Regions from separate parts of the Streptomyces sp. NPDC101152 genome, predicted to be linked through region 2. Evidence: riboswitches for the same ligand, from Rfam matches in the RefSeq annotation. Region 2 holds a riboswitch; each other region holds the start of a gene.
The links. Region 2 has a riboswitch for cobalamin ahead of ACIRVK_RS26765 (cobalamin biosynthesis protein). Riboswitches for the same ligand answer to the same signal wherever they lie in the genome.

Region 1 (2,226 bases), on a different contig from region 2:
TCAACTTGGCTTCCGCAAATTTGCTTTATCAATATATTACCTTAGGGGGGCTCCCGAGTCACGGACTTTCCGCGGCCCGTACCGACCACTTCTGCTCGACCTTCGCCAGCCGCCAGTAGGCCAGCGCGGCCGCCCACACCACCACGAACAGGCCGACGATGACGTAGCCGACGTTGTCCAGGTCGAGGCCGGCGATCCAGCCCGTGACCGAGTCCGTCAGGTCGAACTTGTCGTGCAGGACGCCCACCAACTCGATCGTGCCGATGAAGAAGGCGACGGCGATGGACAGACCGGTGATGGTCAGGTTGTAGAAGACCTTGCGGACCGGGTTGGAGAACGCCCACTGGTAGGCGAAGTTCATGAACGTGCCGTCCAGCGTGTCGAACAGGCTCATCCCGGCCGCGAAGAGCAGCGGCAGGCACAGGATCGCGTACCAGGGCAGGCCCGCCGCCGCGCCGGACCCGGCCATCACCATCAGCGTGACCTCGGTGGCGGTGTCGAAGCCGAGCCCGAAGAGGAAGCCCAGGGGGTACATCTGCCCGGGCCTCGTGATCGACTTGGTGAGGCGGCCGAGGATCCGGTTCATGAACCCCCGGGAATCCAGGTGCCCTTCGAGCTCCGACTCGTCGTACGTCCCCGCCCGCATCGCCTTGAACACCTTCAGGATGCCCATCAGGGCGACGAGGTTGAGGGCGGCGATGACGTAGAGGAACGTGCCCGAGATCGTCGTACCGAGGACGCCGAGCACCTTGTGGGTGGCGGAGTTCTCGTTCATGACCTTGCCGGCGAGTGCCGTGCCGCCCGCGATCATCGCGGCCAGCAGCACGACCACGCTGGAGTGGCCCAGTGCGAACCAGAAGCCCACCGACACCGGCCGTTTGCCGTCGGCCATCAGCTTGCGGGTGGTGTTGTCGATCGCGGCGATGTGGTCGGCGTCGAAGGCGTGCCGCACGCCCAGGGTGTAGGCGGTGATGCCGAGGCCGATGCCGAAGGCCTTGGAGCCGACCTCGTAGTGGCCGGGGACGACGAGGAGGAAGAGGATCCCGAAGGCGGCGACATGGAGGGCGGCGATCACCGCCACCAGCCCAGCGGTCTTGACGGTGTCCTCGCGCCGCCAGCGGAAAGAAGCAGCGTCGGTCATGTTCACGCTCCAGCACCTCGTGGATCACTTCGTGAGATGCCGTGGCCGGTCTCCTGGCTGACGGGTCGCGCGTCGCCGGTCCGCCTTCCCGGCCGCGGTGAAACGGCCAGTGGCTGCCCCTTGCGGGACGTGGACCGGTGACTTCCCGATCACAGTGGCGAGGGCCGCGTCGGCATCGCACCGACTTCCCGAACACCACGGCCCGCCCACCGTAGGGGGATCGGGCCCCTCCTGCATAGCTGCATACCTGTGCAGGTATCGAAGATCACAGAGGTGCCTGCGAGGATGTGCGCATGCATCTCGTCCCGGCCGACCGCGCGGACCGCCGCACCATCGACGGCCACCGGGTGTGCGACGCCATCGCCGCCATCGGTGACGAGGCCCATGTACGTGCTTGGGCCGACCGCTTCTCGCTGCTCGCCGACCCGAAACGGCTCGCCCTGCTGATCGCCCTGCACCGCACCGGCCCGCTGGCCGTCTCCGACCTGGCGATCGCGACCGGCATGAACGACCCCGCCGTCTCACAGGCCTTGCGACTGCTGCGGGCGGCCGGGGTGGTCGCCGGGGAGAAGGAGGGGCGGATCGTGCGCTACCGGGTGGTCGACGAGGACGTACGCCTCCTGCTCAAGCACTGTGCCGCCGACGGGAGCTGACCCGTCGACGGCACCGTCCTTGCTCGTCCTTGCTGTGTCAGCGCACCGTCGGGCTCGGGTTGGCGCCCGCGCCGCCCGTGCCGGGCGAGGACTCGCCGGGCAGCAGCGGCGGCTGGGTGGTGGTGTCCACCGGCGGGGTGAGCACGACCTCGGGCTGGCCCGGGGCCGGGGGCGGCGGGGTCAGGTCCGTGGCGGGCAGCTTCGGCGGGGTCGTCTCCTGGAAGAGGACCTGGTCGAAGTTGACCAACCCGGTCTGCTCCATGACCGTGATGTGGTCGAGCACCGTGGCGTTTGCCTGGTCCGCCAGGGTCCGCACCACGGTGTTCTTCGTCGTCGAGCGGACCTTCGCGATCGTGTTGAAGATCGAACCGTGCGTCACCCGCAGGATGTTGGCGAAGTCGACGTCGAACTGCTTGCCGCTGTCCCCCCTGA
Region 2 (2,226 bases):
AGACGATGGGCATCATCACCCTCGCCCTGGTCGCCGGCGGCGCCATCGCCCCCGGCTCCAACCCTCCCACCTGGGTCATCCTCTCCGCCGGCCTCGCCATCGCGCTCGGCACCTACATCGGCGGCTGGCGCATCATCCGCACGATGGGCAAGGGCCTGACCGAGCTGAGGCCGCAGCAGGGCTTCGCCGCCCAGACCAGCGCGGCCACCGCCATCCTGGCCTCCTCGCACCTCGGCTTCTCCCTCTCCACCACGCACGTCGTCTCCGGTTCGGTGATGGGCGCGGGCCTCGGCCGCAAGGGGGGCTTGGTCCGCTGGTCCACGGCGACCCGGATGCTGGTCGCCTGGGTCCTCACACTCCCCGCCGCCGCCCTGGTCGGCGCGGGCGCCGAGTCCGTCACGGACCTCGGCGACTGGGGCACCGCCGTCGTCGCCGTCTTCCTCGTCGCGGCCAGCGCCGCGATCTGGAAGGTCTCGCGCCGCGAGGTCGTCGACGCCTCCAACGTCAACGAGACCGAGGAGCCGGCCGGCGTGGTCACCACGGCGATCGCCGCCGTGACCCCTCCTCCCACGGGCGCGGTGACGGAGGGCCTGACGGCCACGATCGCCGCACCGGTCACCACCACGGAGGCGGCGGCCCCGCCGGCCGCCGTCTGAGCCCCGGGCACCCGGTAACGAAGGAAGCAGCAGCATGAAGATCGACTGGTCGGCCCTGGGCTCCGTCTTCGGTGTCAGCCTCGCGGTCACCGTGGGCCTCGTCACCCTGTTCACCCTCGGCGTCATGGGCCTGTCCCGCCGTGAGCGGGCCGTGGCCCAGGGCAACTCGGCGACCCTCGCGGTCACCGGCGCCTACGTGTGCTTCGCGGCCTGCGCGGCGGCGGTGGCCTACGGAATCAACCTGATCATGTCCAAAAGCTGAGCCCTGACCCGCAGTTGGTGCCGGGACGGTGATCCGTCCCGGCACCACGCGTTTCCGTGACCCCGGCGACCCCTGACGTGTGGGCCTCAGCACACTCTCCCGTCGCAGGTCAACGGCAAGTTGACGGCCCTTCCAACCCCGTGGTGGACTGCCGGAGCCATATACGGCGGCAAGGGAGGAAGCCGGTGCGAGTCCGGCGCGGTCCCGCCACTGTCACCGGGGTAGGTAGCCCCGGGAGCCAGGAACTCCCACCGCCGGTCTCGTCGAACCAGGGCGTGGACACCCTGAGTGAGGACATGTCGTCATGCTCGCCTGCCGTCTGAGGTATCGCACCAGGTCGCTGCCCGCCCCCACGGCCGGCTGAGCCGATGCGTGCCGGTCGCGTCTTCGCGTACGGCGCCGCCGCCGGACTCCTCGGTGACCAGCTCCTCGGCGATCCCCGCCGGGGGCATCCGGTCGCCGCGTTCGGGCGGGCCGCGGGAGCTGTGGAACGGGTGCTGTGGCGGGACCACCGGGGGTGGGGCGCGCTGCACACCGCCGTGTGCGCCGGGGGGGCCGTGGCGCTGGGCGCCGTGGCGCAGAGAGCCGTACGGCCGTCCCGTACCGCCTCCGTCGCGCTGACCGCCGCCGCCACCTGGGCGGTGGTCGGCGGAACCTCGCTCGCGCGTGAGGCGCGGGCCGTCGGGCGAGCCCTGGAGGCGGGGGACGTCGAGGCCGCGCGGGACCGGTTGCCCCATCTGTGCGGGCGGGACCCGCAGGCGCTGGACGCCGACGGGATCGCGCGGGCCGTGGTGGAGTCGGTCGCCGAGAACACGTCGGACGCGGTGGTCGGGGCGCTGGTGTGGGGGGCCGTGGGGGGCGTTCCGGGGCTGCTCGGGTTCCGGGCCGTCAACACGCTGGACGCCATGGTCGGGCACAAGTCCGAACGGTACCGGCGGTACGGGTGGGCCTCGGCGCGGCTGGACGACGTGGCCGGGTGGCCGGGGGCACGGCTGACCGCGGCGCTGGCGACGGTCGCGGGCGGCGACCCGCGCGGGGCCGTACGGGCCTGGCGGGCCGACGCCGGCAAGCACCCGAGCCCCAACGCCGGTCCGGTGGAGGCCTCGTTCGCGGGCGCGCTCGGCGTGCGCCTGGGCGGGACCCTCTCGTACGGCGGGCGGGTCGAACACCGGCCCGTGCTCAACACGGCGGGCCGCGCCGTCGCCGTGCCCGACATCGAGCGGGCCGTACGGCTCTCCCGGCGCGTCGGTCTGCTCGCGCTCGGCGTCAGTGCCGCCGCGCGCCTCCTGGTGAAGGGACGTACGTCAT
Region 3 (2,226 bases), on a different contig from region 2:
CTCGAAGAACCGTGAGGTGATCCGCCGCAACACCACGATCCTGCCGCTGTACTCGCTGATGCTCGGCCTGCTGGCGCTGCTGGGCTTCATGGCGATCGCGGCCGGAGTCAAGGTCACCAACGGCCAGTTGGCGATCCCGCAGCTCTTCGAGGACATGTTCCCGAGCTGGTTCGCGGGTGTCGCCTTCGCGGCGATCGGCATCGGCGCGCTGGTGCCGGCGGCGATCATGTCCATCGCGGCCGCGAACCTGTTCACCCGCAACATCTACAAGGACTTCATCAAGCCCGACGCGACACCGGAGCAGGAGACCAGGGTCTCCAAGCTGGTCTCGCTCCTGGTGAAGGTCGGCGCCCTGGTCTTCGTCCTGACCATGGACAAGACGGTCGCGATCAACTTCCAGCTGCTGGGCGGCATCTGGATCCTGCAGACCTTCCCCGCCCTGGTCGGCGGCCTGTTCACCCGCTGGTTCCACCGCTGGGCACTGCTCGCCGGCTGGGCGGTCGGCATGGTCTACGGCACGGTCGCCGCGTACGGCGTGGCCTCCCCGACCCAGGCCCACTTCGGCGGCTCGTCGAAGGAGATCCCGGGCATCGGCGAGATCGGCTACATCGGCCTCACGGCGTTCGTCCTGAACGTGGTGGTGACGGTGGTCCTCACCTTCGTCCTGAAGGCCGCGAAGGCCCCCGAGGGCATCGACGAAACCAGCCCGGAGGACTACACGGCGGACGCGGGAGACCCGGGGGTGGAGGTGGAACTTCCGCCAGCGACTGCAGGAAGCGCCCACTGAAACGCTTTTAGGGGCGCGAGGCTGTATCAATATGCGGCTCCGCCGCGTGGGCGCGACCAGCCACACACAATCCGCAGCGGGCCACCGAGAGAACGACCCTCGGCGGCCCGCTCTTTTGTGCCCGAGACACGGCAACACAACATCTAGGGGTGCCGCCAGAACACGACACAACATGTATGCTCAACCTCGCTGTCGCCGCAGGGGAATCCGGTGCGAATCCGGAACTGTCCCGCAACGGTGAACTCGTGCACGCCCGTGCACGACCCAGTCCGAGGACCTGCCGACAGCGCACCCGGCCACCCCGGCCCGGGTGCCGACGTCCGGGCCTCGTGGAATGGGCCGGTGGACGCGACGCTGCGCGCGTCCGTGCTGCCCCCTGCCCGCAAGGCCCCGTGCCGAGCGAGGGAGAGCCCCACGTGACCATCGCGCCAGCCGACCCGGCTTCAGCGACCGAGCCGGAGACCGACGGCCACGGTGCCGCACTGTTGCGCACCCTGACCGAGCTGACCGCCGACCTCCCCGACGCCGACCCCGGCCGGATCGCCGCCGCCGCCCTGCGCGGCCGGTCCGCGCATGCGGACGAGACGGAGTTGCGCGAGCTGGCCACGGAGGCGGCGGCCGGCCTCATCTCCGAGGACCCGGCGTACAGCAGGCTGGCGGCCCGGCTCCTCACCCTCGGCATCGCCGCCGAGGCCGGCTCGCAGGGCGTCACGTCGTTCACGGAGTCCGTCGCCGTCGGCCACCGCGAGGGGCTCATCGCCGACCGCACGGCGGAGTTCGTACGGCTGCACGCCCACCGCCTCGACCCGCTGATCGACCCGCACGCCGACGACCGCTTCGGCTACTTCGGGCTCCGCACGCTCCACAGCCGCTATCTCCTGCGCCATCCGATCACCCGCAAGGTCATCGAGACACCCCAGCACTTCATGCTGCGCGTGGCGTGCGGTCTCGCCGATGGGGGTGCCCCCTGTGGGGGAAACACCATCCGCGCCCTGGACGAAGTCGCCGCCCTCTACGGCCTGATGAGCCGCCTCGACTACCTGCCCTCCTCCCCCACCCTGTTCAACTCCGGCACCCGGCACCCCCAGATGTCGTCCTGCTACCTCCTCGACTCCCCGAAGGACGAGCTGGACTCCATCTACGACCGCTACCACCAGGTCGCCCGTCTCTCCAAGCACGCCGGCGGCATCGGCATCGCCTACTCCCGTGTCCGCGCCCGGGGTTCGCTGATCCGGGGCACCAACGGCCTCTCGAACGGCATCGTCCCGTTCCTGAAGACCCTCGACGCCTCGGTGGCGGCCGTGAACCAGGGCGGCCGGCGCAAGGGTGCCGCCGCCGTCTACCTGGAGACCTGGCACGCGGACATCGAGGAGTTCCTGGAGCTGCGCGACAACACCGGTGAGGACGCCCGCCGCACGCACAACCTCAACCTCGCGCAC

Region 1: another riboswitch for cobalamin. It lies ahead of ACIRVK_RS16570 (HoxN/HupN/NixA family nickel/cobalt transporter); the one in region 2 lies ahead of ACIRVK_RS26765 (cobalamin biosynthesis protein).
Region 3: another riboswitch for cobalamin. It lies ahead of ACIRVK_RS01440 (ribonucleoside-diphosphate reductase subunit alpha); the one in region 2 lies ahead of ACIRVK_RS26765 (cobalamin biosynthesis protein).

What each region holds. Positions count from the first base shown of each region.
Region 1 is NZ_JBIWPO010000010.1:202,972-205,197, reverse strand. Features, by position in the region: gene ACIRVK_RS16570 (HoxN/HupN/NixA family nickel/cobalt transporter) at 59-1,141, opposite strand; cobalamin riboswitch at 1,167-1,356, opposite strand; gene ACIRVK_RS16565 (ArsR/SmtB family transcription factor) at 1,435-1,794, shown strand; gene ACIRVK_RS16560 (DUF4142 domain-containing protein) at 1,832-2,226, opposite strand, start outside.
Region 2 is NZ_JBIWPO010000023.1:64,130-66,355, forward strand. Features, by position in the region: gene ACIRVK_RS26755 (anion permease) at 1-656, shown strand, start outside; gene ACIRVK_RS26760 (hypothetical protein) at 691-918, shown strand; cobalamin riboswitch at 1,046-1,186, shown strand; gene ACIRVK_RS26765 (cobalamin biosynthesis protein) at 1,287-2,226, shown strand, end outside; gene ACIRVK_RS26770 (cobyric acid synthase) at 2,225-2,226, shown strand, end outside.
Region 3 is NZ_JBIWPO010000001.1:299,100-301,325, reverse strand. Features, by position in the region: gene mctP (monocarboxylate uptake permease MctP) at 1-787, shown strand, start outside; cobalamin riboswitch at 947-1,087, shown strand; gene ACIRVK_RS01440 (ribonucleoside-diphosphate reductase subunit alpha) at 1,204-2,226, shown strand, end outside.